One region of the Serratia rubidaea genome, then DNA from elsewhere that is predicted to be linked to it. Evidence: predicted binding sites of a transcription regulator. Region 1 holds the regulator's gene; each other region holds the start of a gene.
What was found. The regulator PurR, encoded in region 1, represses purine synthesis genes. The targets are predictions, from matches to a motif close to CANGCAAACGTTTGCNTG.

Region 1 (4,162 bases):
ACCGCCGCGCATAAAAAACGCTACCAGCGGGCGAAGCAGACCGCGATGGCCAAGCTGATGAATCAGATGGGCAAGCCCTATCGCTGGGGCGGCGCCTCGCCGCGCACCGGTTTCGACTGCAGCGGGTTAATTTATTACGCCTATAAAGACGTGATGAAAATTAAAATGCCGCGTACGGCGAATGAAATGTATCACCTGCGCGATGCGGCGCCGATTAAGAAAAGCGAATTGGAAAAAGGCGATCTGGTATTCTTCCGCATTAACAACCGCGGCGCGGCCGATCACGTCGGCGTTTATCTCGGCGACGGCAAGTTTATTCAGTCGCCGCGCACCGGCAAGGATATCCGCATCAGCCAGCTGGATAATGACTACTGGCAGAATCACTACGTCGGCGCCCGCCGCGTGATGACGCCGAAAAACGTGCGTTAGTTCCCCCATGGCTGAGCCTGGCTCAGCCATTTATCCCCCGCCGGCGTCACTGTCGACGCTTTAAGCAGTTGAACGCTTAGCACGTTTTAAACCTTCCCTTCCCTTTGAAAGTCGTTAGAATTAATAACCTTAAAAAAAACATAACAACTCGATGCCCGGATATACCCGCAATAATTCGCGTGGCGGACAGCGGCAAGGGAAGGCATCCCGAAGGACTTACTGCGGGATGACTGAACGCAGCCAACGTCTCTGCAGCCTGAAGTATGACGGGTATAAGCAGCACGGTTTCGTCTGAGGGGTCACCCGCACCACCACATCCCGCAGGCGGCCATGGGCATCTGGCGCTATATCAATAAGGAGAAAGCAATGTCGTTTGAATTACCTGCATTACCGTACGCCAAAGACGCTCTCGAACCGCACATTTCCGCTGAAACGCTGGAATACCACTACGGCAAGCACCACAACACCTACGTGGTAAACCTGAACAACCTGGTGAAAGGCAGCGAGTTCGAAGGCAAAACCCTGGAAGAGATCGTGAAAACCTCTACCGGCGGCGTGTTCAACAACGCGGCGCAGGTGTGGAACCACACCTTCTACTGGCACTGCCTGTCGCCTCAGGGCGGCGGTGAACCTACCGGCGCGGTGGCTGACGCCATCAACCAGTCCTTCGGCTCTTTCGCCAAGTTCAAAGAAGAGTTCACCAAATCCGCCGTCGGCAACTTCGGCGCCGGCTGGACCTGGCTGGTGAAAAAGGCCGACGGCTCGCTGGCGATCGTCAACACCTCCAACGCGGCTACCCCGCTGACCGGTGACGACAAACCGCTGCTGACCGTGGACGTGTGGGAACACGCTTACTACATCGACTACCGCAATGCGCGTCCTAACTACCTGGAAAACTTCTGGGCGTTGGTTAACTGGGCATTCGTGGCGGAAAACCTGGCGTAATCGTCAGTTATCTGGCCAACAGAAAAGGCGCAGTGTTTACTGCGCCTTTTTATATTTCGCCGAACAATCAGTTCAGCGCAGCAATAAAACTAAAGGCAATAATCATCACCAGCGCGCAGGCGGTGGTGAACAGTGACAATTTTAACTCGGTTTCCATCAGAAACTCCCTTATCTGTTTCTCGACGCCAGCATAAAGCCCACAGTATTAATGGGTCAAATTATTTTCCCACAGTTCGCGGCAATCCCCAATTGATTTTGCGCAACGCCCGATAATGTTGCGGCAAAAAAAGGGCCAAGATTAAAATATTCGCCGCTTTCCCGACGGATAATGCTGATTTGCTCTTCCACTTTTGCGCAATATACGCCAAAATTCGCAGTTCACTGCTGCGTACCGGCCACGCGCCCCTCCGAACTAAGCAAGCGGCTTACGACTTCCAAACTAAAAACTACGTTTTCGAGATTTTGGAGCAGGATATACGCAGGCAAACGATTAACAACATACTTACATACTGCAAACATGTGAGTTCAGGAGTCATCTTTACATGGCAACGATTAAAGATGTGGCCAAACGCGCGGGCGTTTCCACCACCACCGTTTCCCACGTCATCAATAAGACCCGTTTCGTCGCCGAAGAGACCAAGGCGGCGGTCTGGGCAGCCATTAAAGATCTGCACTATTCGCCGAGCGCGGTTGCCCGCAGCCTGAAGGTCAACCACACCAAATCCATCGGCCTGCTGGCAACCTCCAGCGAAGCGCCCTACTTTGCTGAAGTGATTGAGGCGGTGGAAAACAGCTGCTACAGCAAAGGCTACACCCTGATTCTGTGCAACTCGCACAATAATCTGGACAAGCAGCGCGCCTATCTGGCGATGCTGGCGCAAAAACGCGTCGACGGCCTGCTGGTGATGTGTTCCGAATACCCCGATCAGCTGCTCGGCATGCTGGAAGACCACCGCAATATCCCAATGGTGGTGATGGACTGGGGCGTGGCGCGCAGTGACTTTACCGACACCATTATCGATAACGCCTTCGAAGGCGGCTATCTGGCGGGCCGCTATCTGATCGAACGCGGCCACCGCGAGATCGGCGCCATCCCCGGCCAGCTGTCGCGCAACACCGGCGGCGGCCGCCATCAGGGTTTCCTGAAGGCCCTGCAGGAAGCCAATATTGAGTTGCGCAACGAGTGGATCGTACAGGGCGACTTCGAACCGGAATCCGGCTATAAGGCGATGCACCAGATCCTGTCGCAAAAGCACCGCCCGACGGCGGTATTCTGCGGCGGCGATATTATGGCGATGGGCGCCATTTGCGCCGCGGACGAGCTGGGCCTGCGCGTACCGCAGGATATTTCAGTGATCGGTTATGACAACGTGCGCAACGCGCGCTACTTCACCCCGGCCCTGACCACGGTGCACCAGCCGAAAGAGCGTCTGGGTGAAATGGCCTTCACCATGCTGCTGGACCGTATTATCAGCAAGCGAGAGGAGTCGCAGGTGATCGAAGTGCATCCTAAACTGATCGAGCGGCGTTCCGTGGCCGACGGTCCCTTTATCGATTACCGCCGCTAAGCACGGCAGGCCGGCGCGTTTACGCCTCCGCCGGCCCCTGCTCCTCACTCAGCCACTCCTGATTCAAGGTTTCACTGTCCCCCAGATAATCCAGCAGCCAGGCGATGGCCGGCGACTGGTTAGGCTGCTGCCAGGTCAGGCAGCAGGCGCTGGGGGGAAACGGCTCCTGTAACTGCAGCACCGCCAGCTCACCACGCGCCACCAGCGGCAGCACCCGGTGCGCCGGCGCCATGCCGACGCATAAGCCGCCGCGCAGGCAATCCACCGCCGACACCCAGTCCGGCACCACCAGCCGACGCTGGTTATCCAGCGACCAGGTGACGCGTTTGGGCAGGCTGCGCGAGGTATCCTCCAGCAGCAGCGCCGGATAGGGGCGCAGCTGTTCATCGCTGAGCGCGCCGCTCAGCCCGGCCAGCGGATGCTCGGCGCTGACCACGCACAGCCAGTTCATAAAGCCCATATCGCGAAAGGCGAACCCGCCGCCGGTGGGCACCGCGCGCGTGGCGCCGATCGCCATTTCGGCGCGGCCGTCCACCAGCGCATCCCAGACGCCGTTAAACACCTCCGGCTGCAGCAGCAGTTCAACGTCCGGGAAGTGGCGATAAAAATCCAGCACCAGCTGCCGGCAGCGCTGCGGCTTTACGATCAGATCGACGGCGATCTTCACCTGGCCGCGCCAGCCGTTGGCGACCTGCTGACACTGACGCCGCGTGTCGAGCATTTTTTTGATAACAGCGCGCGATTCCTGTACAAACAGCGCGCCGGCCGGCGTCAGCGTCACGTCGCGATGGCGCCGCTCAAACAGCGGCACCGCCAGCCACTGCTCCAGCTGGCGCACGGTATAGCTGACCGCGGAAGGGACACGGTGCAGCTCCTGCGCCGCCGCGCTGAAACTGCCGGTACGCGCCACGGCGTCGACCACATCCAGAGAATATTCAGACCACATGCGTTTGCCTGCAAAATTTTTCAAACCAGTATGCAAATATTACCGTTTCACAACCAGAGATCCAGCCGGATACACTGCGCGGCGTGAAAACCTGCATCACAAATAACGACTGAGAACGACTATGCGAAACTTTGGATTTATGTGTTATCTGGCCGGCCTGAGTATGCTCGGCTTTCTGGCCACGGATATGTACCTGCCGGCCTTCGGCATGATGCAGCACGACCTGCAAATTTCTCCCGGCGCGATCAGCGCCAGCCTGAGTATCTTCCTGGCC
Region 2 (4,162 bases), 1.2 Mb from region 1:
GCCCGTCGGCGCCGATGATCTGCCGGATCTCATCCACCTCGCGGCCATGAGCGATCAGCTCATTGGCGCTAGGCATATCGATGCCGTAGACGTTCGGGAAGCGAACTTCCGGTGCAGCGGAAGCCAGATAGACGTTCTTGGCGCCGGCGTCGCGCGCCATCTCGACGATCTGCTCGGAGGTGGTGCCGCGCACGATGGAGTCATCCACCAGCAATACGTTCTTGTCGCGGAACTCCGCCCGGTTGGCGTTCAGCTTGCGGCGCACCGACTGGCGACGCGCCTGCTGGCCCGGCATGATAAAGGTGCGGCCGACGTAGCGGTTTTTCACAAAGCCCTGGCGGTACGGTTTTTCCAGAATACGCGCGATCTCCAGCGCAATATCGCAGGAGGTTTCCGGGATCGGGATCACCACGTCGATGTCCAGATCTTCCCACTCGCGCGCGATCTTCTCGCCCAGCTTCTGGCCCATGCGCACGCGGGCGCTGTATACCGAGATCTTGTCCATAAAGGAATCCGGGCGGGCGAAGTAGACGAACTCAAACAGGCACGGGTTGTTTTTCGGGTTTTCGGCGCACTGGCGGGTAAACAGTTGGCCCTTCTCCGTCACGTACACCGCTTCGCCCGGCGCTACGTCGCGCAGGAATTCAAAGCCCAGCGTATCCAGCGCCACGCTTTCGGAGGCCACCATATACTCGTTGCGGCCGTCTTCCAGCGTGCGTTTGCCGATCACCAGCGGACGGATGCCGTTAGGATCGCGGAACGCCACCAGACCGTGGCCGATGATCATCGCCACGCAGGCGTAAGCGCCGCGCAGCTGCTGATGTACCGCCGCCACGGCGGTAAAGATATTGTCAGATTCCAGCGGATAGTGCGGGAAACGGTCCAGCTCGGCGGCCAGCACGTTGAGCAGTATTTCGGAATCGGAAGTGGTGTTGATATGGCGACGGCCGCTTTCAAACAGCTGCTGCCGCAGTTCATGCGCGTTGGTCAGGTTACCGTTGTGGGCCAGCGTAATGCCGAACGGTGAGTTCACATAAAAAGGCTGGGCCTCTGAAGCGCTGGAGCTGCCGGCCGTTGGGTAACGCACATGGCCGATCCCCATATTGCCCTGCAGGCGTTGCATATGCCGTGCTTCAAAAACATCCTTCACCAGGCCGTTTGCCTTACGCAGACGGAAACCGTTATGGGCATCAATGGTGACGATGCCGGCGGCATCCTGGCCACGGTGCTGCAGCACCGTCAACGCATCATAAATCGACTGGTTTACCGGCATAAAACCGGCGATACCGACAATACCGCACATGTTGTCTTTCCTCTAAGCCTAAGCCGCTACCGCCCCGGCAAGTGGGACGGTAAGAAACTCGACGTGCTCTGCAGGTAGTCAAAGAACCACCTGATGATGTAGCTGAACTGGGGAATCAGCTGCGACTGTTTCCAGTCTTCACTTTGCGAGAAGCCGGTAAAACTGTCGAGGAAGAACAGTATCGCGGCGACGATCAACACGCCGCGCAATGCGCCGAAGCAGATGCCCAGCACCCGATCGGTTCCTGACAGCCCGGTCTTTTCGACCAGTGAACTAATCACGTAGTTCACAATCGCCCCCACGATCAGGGTCGCGATAAACAAAATCGCAATCGCGATACCGTTTCGCACCAGTTCATCGTCAAAACGGGTGAAGTAGACGGCGAGGTAAGAATAAAAATGGCTGGCGACAAAAAACGCACATCCCCATGTCACAAGTGACAATGCTTCGCGAACAAACCCTCGGATCAGGCTAACCAGAGCCGAAAATCCAATCACCGCAATAATGACGTAATCAATCCAGACCATGACCATTCCAATAGTGAAATGCCCCGCACGCCCCCTCCTCCTTCAGGCTGTCGCACAGCGGCCACAGCCCGAATGCACTGGGGTATTTCCCATGCGCGGCGAATTCTAACAGAAAAAGAAAACGTTTGCGTAGGGGATTTCCCTAGCAATTTACAAATAAAAAGCGGCGATAAAAAAATTCCTAATCGCCGCGCCTACATAGCTGATTCTTCTGCCCCGCCTTGCAAACGCGGCAGAAGAACGGGGTTAACGCGCGTTGTACGGCTTCACCTGCCCGCTCAGCCCGCTGAGCGAATTCAGCGCCGACAGCGAAGACTGCAGCTTCTGCTTCGACGCGTCCGGGCCGACGTAAATACGGGTGATCTGCCCCTGCACCGGCGTCGACGGCACGGTAAAGGCGCGATAGCCGGACAGACGCAGCGACGCCACGATCTCGTTAACCTTGGCGGCGTTTTTCAGCGCCCCCAGCTGCACCACATAGGCCTGGCCGGACGGCGCTTTCTCTGCCGGCTTCGGCTGCGGTTTCACCTCAGGCTTCGGCTGCGGCTTCACTTCCGGTTTCGGCTTCGGCTGCGGCGCAGGTTTGTTCTCAACCGGCTTCGGCTGCGGCGTCGGCTGGGTGACCGCCGGCGGCGGCGTCACCGTGGTGCTCTGCGACGGCTGGTTCACCGCCTGCTGCGTCGCCGCCTCATTGGCCGCCTGCTGTTCCACCAGCGCCCCCGCGCCCGCCGGCGGCTGCGTCGGCAGCGGCTGGCTTACCGGCGGAATCGCGTCGTTCTCCCGCGCATCGCCCGGCTTCGGCACCAGTGGGATCGCGGCGAACTCATCTTCATAATGCTTTTTCTTACCGTCCAGCAGCCCTGGCAGGATAATCACCCCCAGCGCCACTAATACCACGGTCCCGACCAGTCGGTTCTGAAATTTACTTGCCACTCACTCTCCCCGCATCTCGTCTAACGCCGCCATCACCTGCGCGACGGTGTGGAACGATCCACAGACGATGACAATATCCTGATTATCCGCATCCTGCATCGCCTGTCGCCAGGCCGTTTCAACATCGGCAAAGGCGCGCGGCTGCGGCAGATGCTGCGCCAGCTGATCCACGCCGGCGCCGCGCGGCACGTCCAACGGCGCGCAGTACCATTCATCAACCTGCGGCCGCAGGCAGGCCAGCGTACCGGCGATGTCTTTGTCCGCCAGCATGCCGACTACCGCACGCACCTTGCCGCCGTCGCGCGGCAGCTGCGCCAGCCGCCCGGCCAGATAGCCGGCGGCGTGCGGATTATGCGCCACGTCGAGGATCAGCCGCGGCGCCTGCTGCACGGTCTGGAAACGCCCCGGCAGCGTCGCCTGCTGCAGGCCGGTGAAAATGGCGCGCTCGTCAATTTCCAGCGCGGAATAGTGCAGCGCCGCCAGCGCCGTCGCGGCATTGGCCAGCGGCACGTTCGGCGTGGGCAGGTCGGTCAGCGTGGTGCCTTCGCTGCGCCACTGCCAGCGTTCGCCCTGCTCGCTGAAGGTCCAGGCGTCGCCGCAGCGATACAGCTGCGCGCCCAGCGTTTCCGCCACCTGACGAATCGAGTCCGGCATATCGGGTTCGCCGACCACCGCCGGCTTGCCGCCGCGGAAGATGCCGGCCTTTTCCCGGCCGATGCTGTCGCGGTCGTCGCCCAGCCAGTCGGTGTGGTCGAGCGCGATGCTGGTGACCACCGCCACGTCCGGGTTGACGATATTGGTGGCGTCCAGACGCCCGCCGAGGCCGACTTCCAGGATCACCACGTCCAGCCGGGCCTGACGGAACAGCTGCAGGGCCGACAGGGTGCCGAACTCAAAATAGGTCAGGGAGGTGTCACCGCGCCCGGCTTCAATGGCGGCGAACGCACGGCAGTGCTCCGCTTCGCTCAACTCTTCGCCCTGAATACGCACCCGTTCGGTATAGCGCACCAGATGCGGCGAGCTGTAAACGCCGACGCGCAGGCCGGCCGCCAGCAGAATCGCTTCCAGCGTGCGGCAGGTGGTGCCTTTGCCGTTGGTGCCGGCAACGGTGAACACCGTCGGGGCCGGAGTGAGAAGATCAAGATGCGCTGCAACGCTTTGCACGCGTTCCAGGCCGAGTTCGATCGCCTGGCTGTGCAGACGCTCCAGATAATAAAGCCACGAGCTCAATGGCGACGTGGCTTGGGGAATTTGGTGGTTTTGCATGAGTCCCATCACTGAACTTGGGTTCATTAATCCATCAGGGCACCACCCTCACCGCGGGCAAGGCGATGCTCTGCGTTTCAACCGCCGCATAGCCACTCAGCGGCGGTTGAGCGTCGCGACGGCCTGACGGACC
Region 3 (4,162 bases), 1.7 Mb from region 1:
ATTGGCGTCTGGGACGATATTCTGCAGCTGCGCGCCAGCGCCTACAATGCGATGGAAGTGTGGGACCGCGACAGCTTCGGTAAAATCGCCTTCCGCGGCGATGAGTGCGGCTTCAGCCATCTGGGCCATATTGTAGAAAACAACGTGATTCAGCAGGCGCTGTGGCGCAAGGCGCAGACGCTGTCGGACGTGACGCTGCTGACGCCGGCGGCGTTAAAACAGGTCGCCTGGGGCGAGAACGACGCCTTTATCACGCTGGAGGACGGCCGCATGCTGAGCGCGCGGCTGGTGGTAGGCGCCGACGGCGCCAACTCCTGGCTGCGTCAGCACGCCGATATTCCGCTTACCTTCTGGGACTACCGCCACAGCGCGCTGGTCGCCACCATCCGTACCGAAGAGCCGCATCTGGCCACGGCGCGTCAGGTGTTTCACGGCGACGGCATTCTGGCCTTCCTGCCGTTTGGCGACCCGCACCTGTGTTCGATCGTCTGGTCGGTGGCGCCGGAAGAGGCAGAACGGCTCAGCCAGCTGTCGCCGGAGGCGTTTAACCGCGAGCTGAGCATGACCTTTGATATGCGTCTGGGACGCTGCACGCTGGAAAGCGAGCGTCTGACCTTCCCGCTGACCGGACGCTATGCCCGCAACTTTGCCGGCCACCGTCTGGCGCTGGTGGGGGACGCGGCGCACACCGTACACCCGCTGGCCGGGCAGGGCGTCAACCTGGGCTTTATGGACGCCGCGGAGCTGATTGCGGAGCTGAAGCGCCTGCAAAGGCAGGGCAAGGATATCGGCCAGCACCTGTATCTGCGGCGTTATGAGCGCCGGCGTAAACACGGCGCGGCGGTGATGCTGGCCAGCATGCAGGGGTTCCGCGAACTGTTTGACGGCAATAACCCGGCCAAAAAGCTGCTGCGCGATGTCGGCCTGCGGCTGGCCGACAGCCTGCCGGGCGTCAAGCCGAAGCTGGTGCGTCAGGCAATGGGGCTGAACGATCTGCCGGAGTGGCTGGCTTAACGTTGCTTCGTCAGAGAGTGTGATTCACACAGGGGCGCTATCATGGCGCCCCTGTTTTTTTATGCTTTCAGCCATCACTTTTCCTTATATTACCCTTCATTTGAAATAATCTAATTTAACGCCCGATAACCCATTAGTTTTTGTAATCCGATGAAAAAAAAGCCCAGGCCATAACTCCTTCTGTTACAGCGTGTTTGTTATATAACATCGGACATTTGCCGCTTTAATTGTTAATTTTGTGCCTTAAGGCGCATTTTTCCAGTGAAAAACTCTGCACACTAGCGCGACATTTTCCCTGCCGCACAGCGCGCCGGGCCTATTTTAACTTATGGTTAAAAACGACGTTCGGTGATAAGTTCAGGTAAAGGGTATCGTTTGCGTCGTGCTGATGGGCGCCGTTTTCGCCCCGGTCTCGCACGGCATTTTAACCCCGGAACAGAGTCAGCCTGCCGCAGCGCGGCCGGGTGATGACGGGGACATGGTGAAAAGAGGGATAAGATGGCAAAGCAAACCCCACTGTATGAGCAGCACGTGGCATGCGGCGCTCGCATGGTCGATTTTCATGGTTGGATGATGCCGCTGCATTACGGCTCGCAGATTGATGAGCACCACGCCGTGCGTCAGGACGCCGGCATGTTCGATGTCTCCCACATGACCATCGTCGATTTGCACGGCGCCCGCACCCGGGAGTTCCTGCGCTATCTGCTGGCGAACGACGTTGCCAAACTCACCCAGCCCGGCAAGGCGCTGTACAGCGGCATGCTGAATGCCTCCGGCGGCGTGATTGACGATCTGATCGTGTACTTCCTGACGGAAGACTATTTCCGCCTGGTGGTGAACTCCGCTACGCGCGATAAGGATCTGGCGTGGATTGAGCAGCACGCGGCGCCGTATGGCGTAGAGCTGCGGGTGCGCGACGACCTGGCGCTGATCGCGGTGCAGGGGCCGCAGGCCAAAGAGCGCGCCGGCACCTTGCTGAGCGCCGAACAACAGCAGGCGGTGGCCGGCATGAAACCGTTCTTCGGCGTACAGGCCGGCGAGCTGTTTATCGCCACCACCGGCTATACCGGCGAAGCGGGCTATGAGATCGCCCTGCCGCAAGAGCAGGCGGCCGACTTCTGGCAGCGTCTGCTGGCAGCGGGCGTGAAGCCGGCCGGCCTTGGCGCGCGCGACACGCTGCGCCTGGAAGCCGGGATGAACCTCTATGGCCAGGAGATGGATGAAGGCGTATCGCCGCTGGCGGCCAATATGGGCTGGACCATCGCCTGGGAGCCGCAGGACCGTCAATTTATCGGCCGCGACGCGCTGGAGCAGCAGCGCGAGCAGGGCACCGAACAACTGGTCGGATTGGTGATGACGGAAAAGGGCGTATTACGTAATGAGCTGCCGGTGCGTTTCACCGATGAAGCCGGCCAGACGCAGGAAGGGGCGATCACCAGCGGCTCGTTCTCACCGACGCTGGGCTTCAGCATTGCGCTGGCGCGGGTGCCGGCCGGCATCGGCGAGCAGGCCATCGTGCAGATCCGCAACCGTGAAATGCCGGTGAAGGTCACCAAGCCCGGTTTTGTACGTGCCGGTAAGTCACTGATTGATTAATTACTTTTTGATTTTATTTTGAAGGAGTCGCGGGCGATGAGCAATGTACCAACTGAACTGAAATACGCTACCTCTCACGAGTGGGTGCGCAGCGAAGGCAATGGCGAATATGTGGTGGGCATCACCGAGCATGCGCAAGAGCTGCTGGGGGATATGGTGTTTGTCGATCTGCCGGAAGTCGGCGCCACCGTTGCCGCCGGCGACGACTGCGCGGTGGCGGAGTCGGTGAAAGCCGCGTCCGACATCTATGCGCCAATCAGCGGTGAAATCATCGCGGTGAATGAAGAGCTGGACGGCTCGCCGGAGCTGGTTAACAGCGATGCCTATGGCGACGGCTGGCTGTTCCGCATCAAGGCTTCTGACGAAGCGGAACTCAGCAAACTGCTGGATGCCGCCGGCTATCAGAAGTCCATCGACGAGTAATGGTTACCACGCCCCGTACGCCGATGCGCCGGGGCGTTTTAGTTGTTAAGGCTACATCCCGTACCACGCAAGCATTCAGGAATTTGTCGCAATGACTCAGACACTCAGCCAACTTGAACACAGCGAAGCGTTCATTGAACGCCATATCGGCTCTTCTGCACAGCAGCAGCAAGAGATGCTGGAGGCGGTGGGCGCACGCTCGCTCAGCGCGCTGATCCAACAGATTGTGCCGGCAGACATTCAGCTGCCGGGGCCGCCGCCGGTTGGCGATGCGGTGACTGAACATCAGGCGCTGGCCGAACTGAAGGCGATCGCCGGCCAGAACCAGCGCTACAAATCCTATATCGGCATGGGCTACAGCTCGGTGCTGACGCCGCCGGTGATCCTGCGCAACATGCTGGAAAACCCGGGCTGGTACACCGCCTATACGCCGTATCAGCCGGAAGTGTCGCAGGGCCGTCTGGAAGCGCTGCTGAATTTCCAGACCGTGACGCTGGATCTGACCGGTCTGGATCTGGCCTCCGCTTCGCTGCTGGATGAAGCGACCGCCGCCGCCGAAGCGATGGCGCTGGCCAAGCGCGCCAGCAAACTGAAAGACGCCAACCGTTTCTTCGTCGCTGACGATGTGCATCCGCAGACGCTGGACGTGGTGCGCACCCGCGCCGAAACCTTCAACTTTGACGTGATCGTCGATAAAGCGGAAAAAGTGCTGGAGCTGGACGGCGTGTTCGGCGTACTGCTGCAGCAGGTGGGCACCACCGGCGAGCTGCACGACTACAGCGCGCTGCTGGCCGAGCTGAAATCCCGCAAGATTATTACCAGCGTGGCGGCCGACTTTATGGCGCTGGTGCTGCTGACCGCGCCGGGCAAGCAGGGCGCCGACGTGGTGTTCGGCTCCGCACAGCGCTTCGGCGTGCCGATGGGCTACGGCGGCCCGCACGCGGCCTTCTTCGCCTGCCGCGATGAGTTCAAACGTTCGATGCCGGGCCGGATTATCGGCGTTTCCCGCGATGTTGCCGGCAATACCGCGCTGCGCATGGCGATGCAGACCCGCGAACAGCATATCCGCCGCGAAAAGGCCAACTCCAATATTTGCACCTCGCAGGTGCTGCTGGCCAATATCGCCAGC

Region 2: a site for PurR is predicted at 1,945-1,962, ahead of cvpA (colicin V production protein). Genes of this name have one in related genera too.
Region 3: a site for PurR is predicted at 1,379-1,396, ahead of gcvT (glycine cleavage system aminomethyltransferase GcvT). Genes of this name have one in related genera too.

Annotation. Positions count from the first base shown of each region.
Region 1 covers NZ_CP065640.1:3,739,427-3,743,588, reverse strand. The annotation lists gene I6G83_RS17555 (C40 family peptidase) at 1-429, shown strand, start outside; gene sodB (superoxide dismutase [Fe]) at 796-1,374, shown strand; gene cydH (cytochrome bd-I oxidase subunit CydH) at 1,442-1,531, opposite strand; gene purR (HTH-type transcriptional repressor PurR) at 1,917-2,942, shown strand; gene punR (DNA-binding transcriptional activator PunR) at 2,962-3,888, opposite strand; gene punC (purine nucleoside transporter PunC) at 4,010-4,162, shown strand, end outside.
Region 2 covers NZ_CP065640.1:4,930,483-4,934,644, forward strand. The annotation lists gene purF (amidophosphoribosyltransferase) at 1-1,303, opposite strand, end outside; gene cvpA (colicin V production protein) at 1,330-1,830, opposite strand; gene dedD (cell division protein DedD) at 2,077-2,763, opposite strand; gene folC (bifunctional tetrahydrofolate synthase/dihydrofolate synthase) at 2,764-4,029, opposite strand.
Region 3 covers NZ_CP065640.1:490,772-494,933, reverse strand. The annotation lists gene ubiI (FAD-dependent 2-octaprenylphenol hydroxylase) at 1-1,014, shown strand, start outside; gene gcvT (glycine cleavage system aminomethyltransferase GcvT) at 1,513-2,610, shown strand; gene gcvH (glycine cleavage system protein GcvH) at 2,647-3,033, shown strand; gene gcvP (aminomethyl-transferring glycine dehydrogenase) at 3,125-4,162, shown strand, end outside.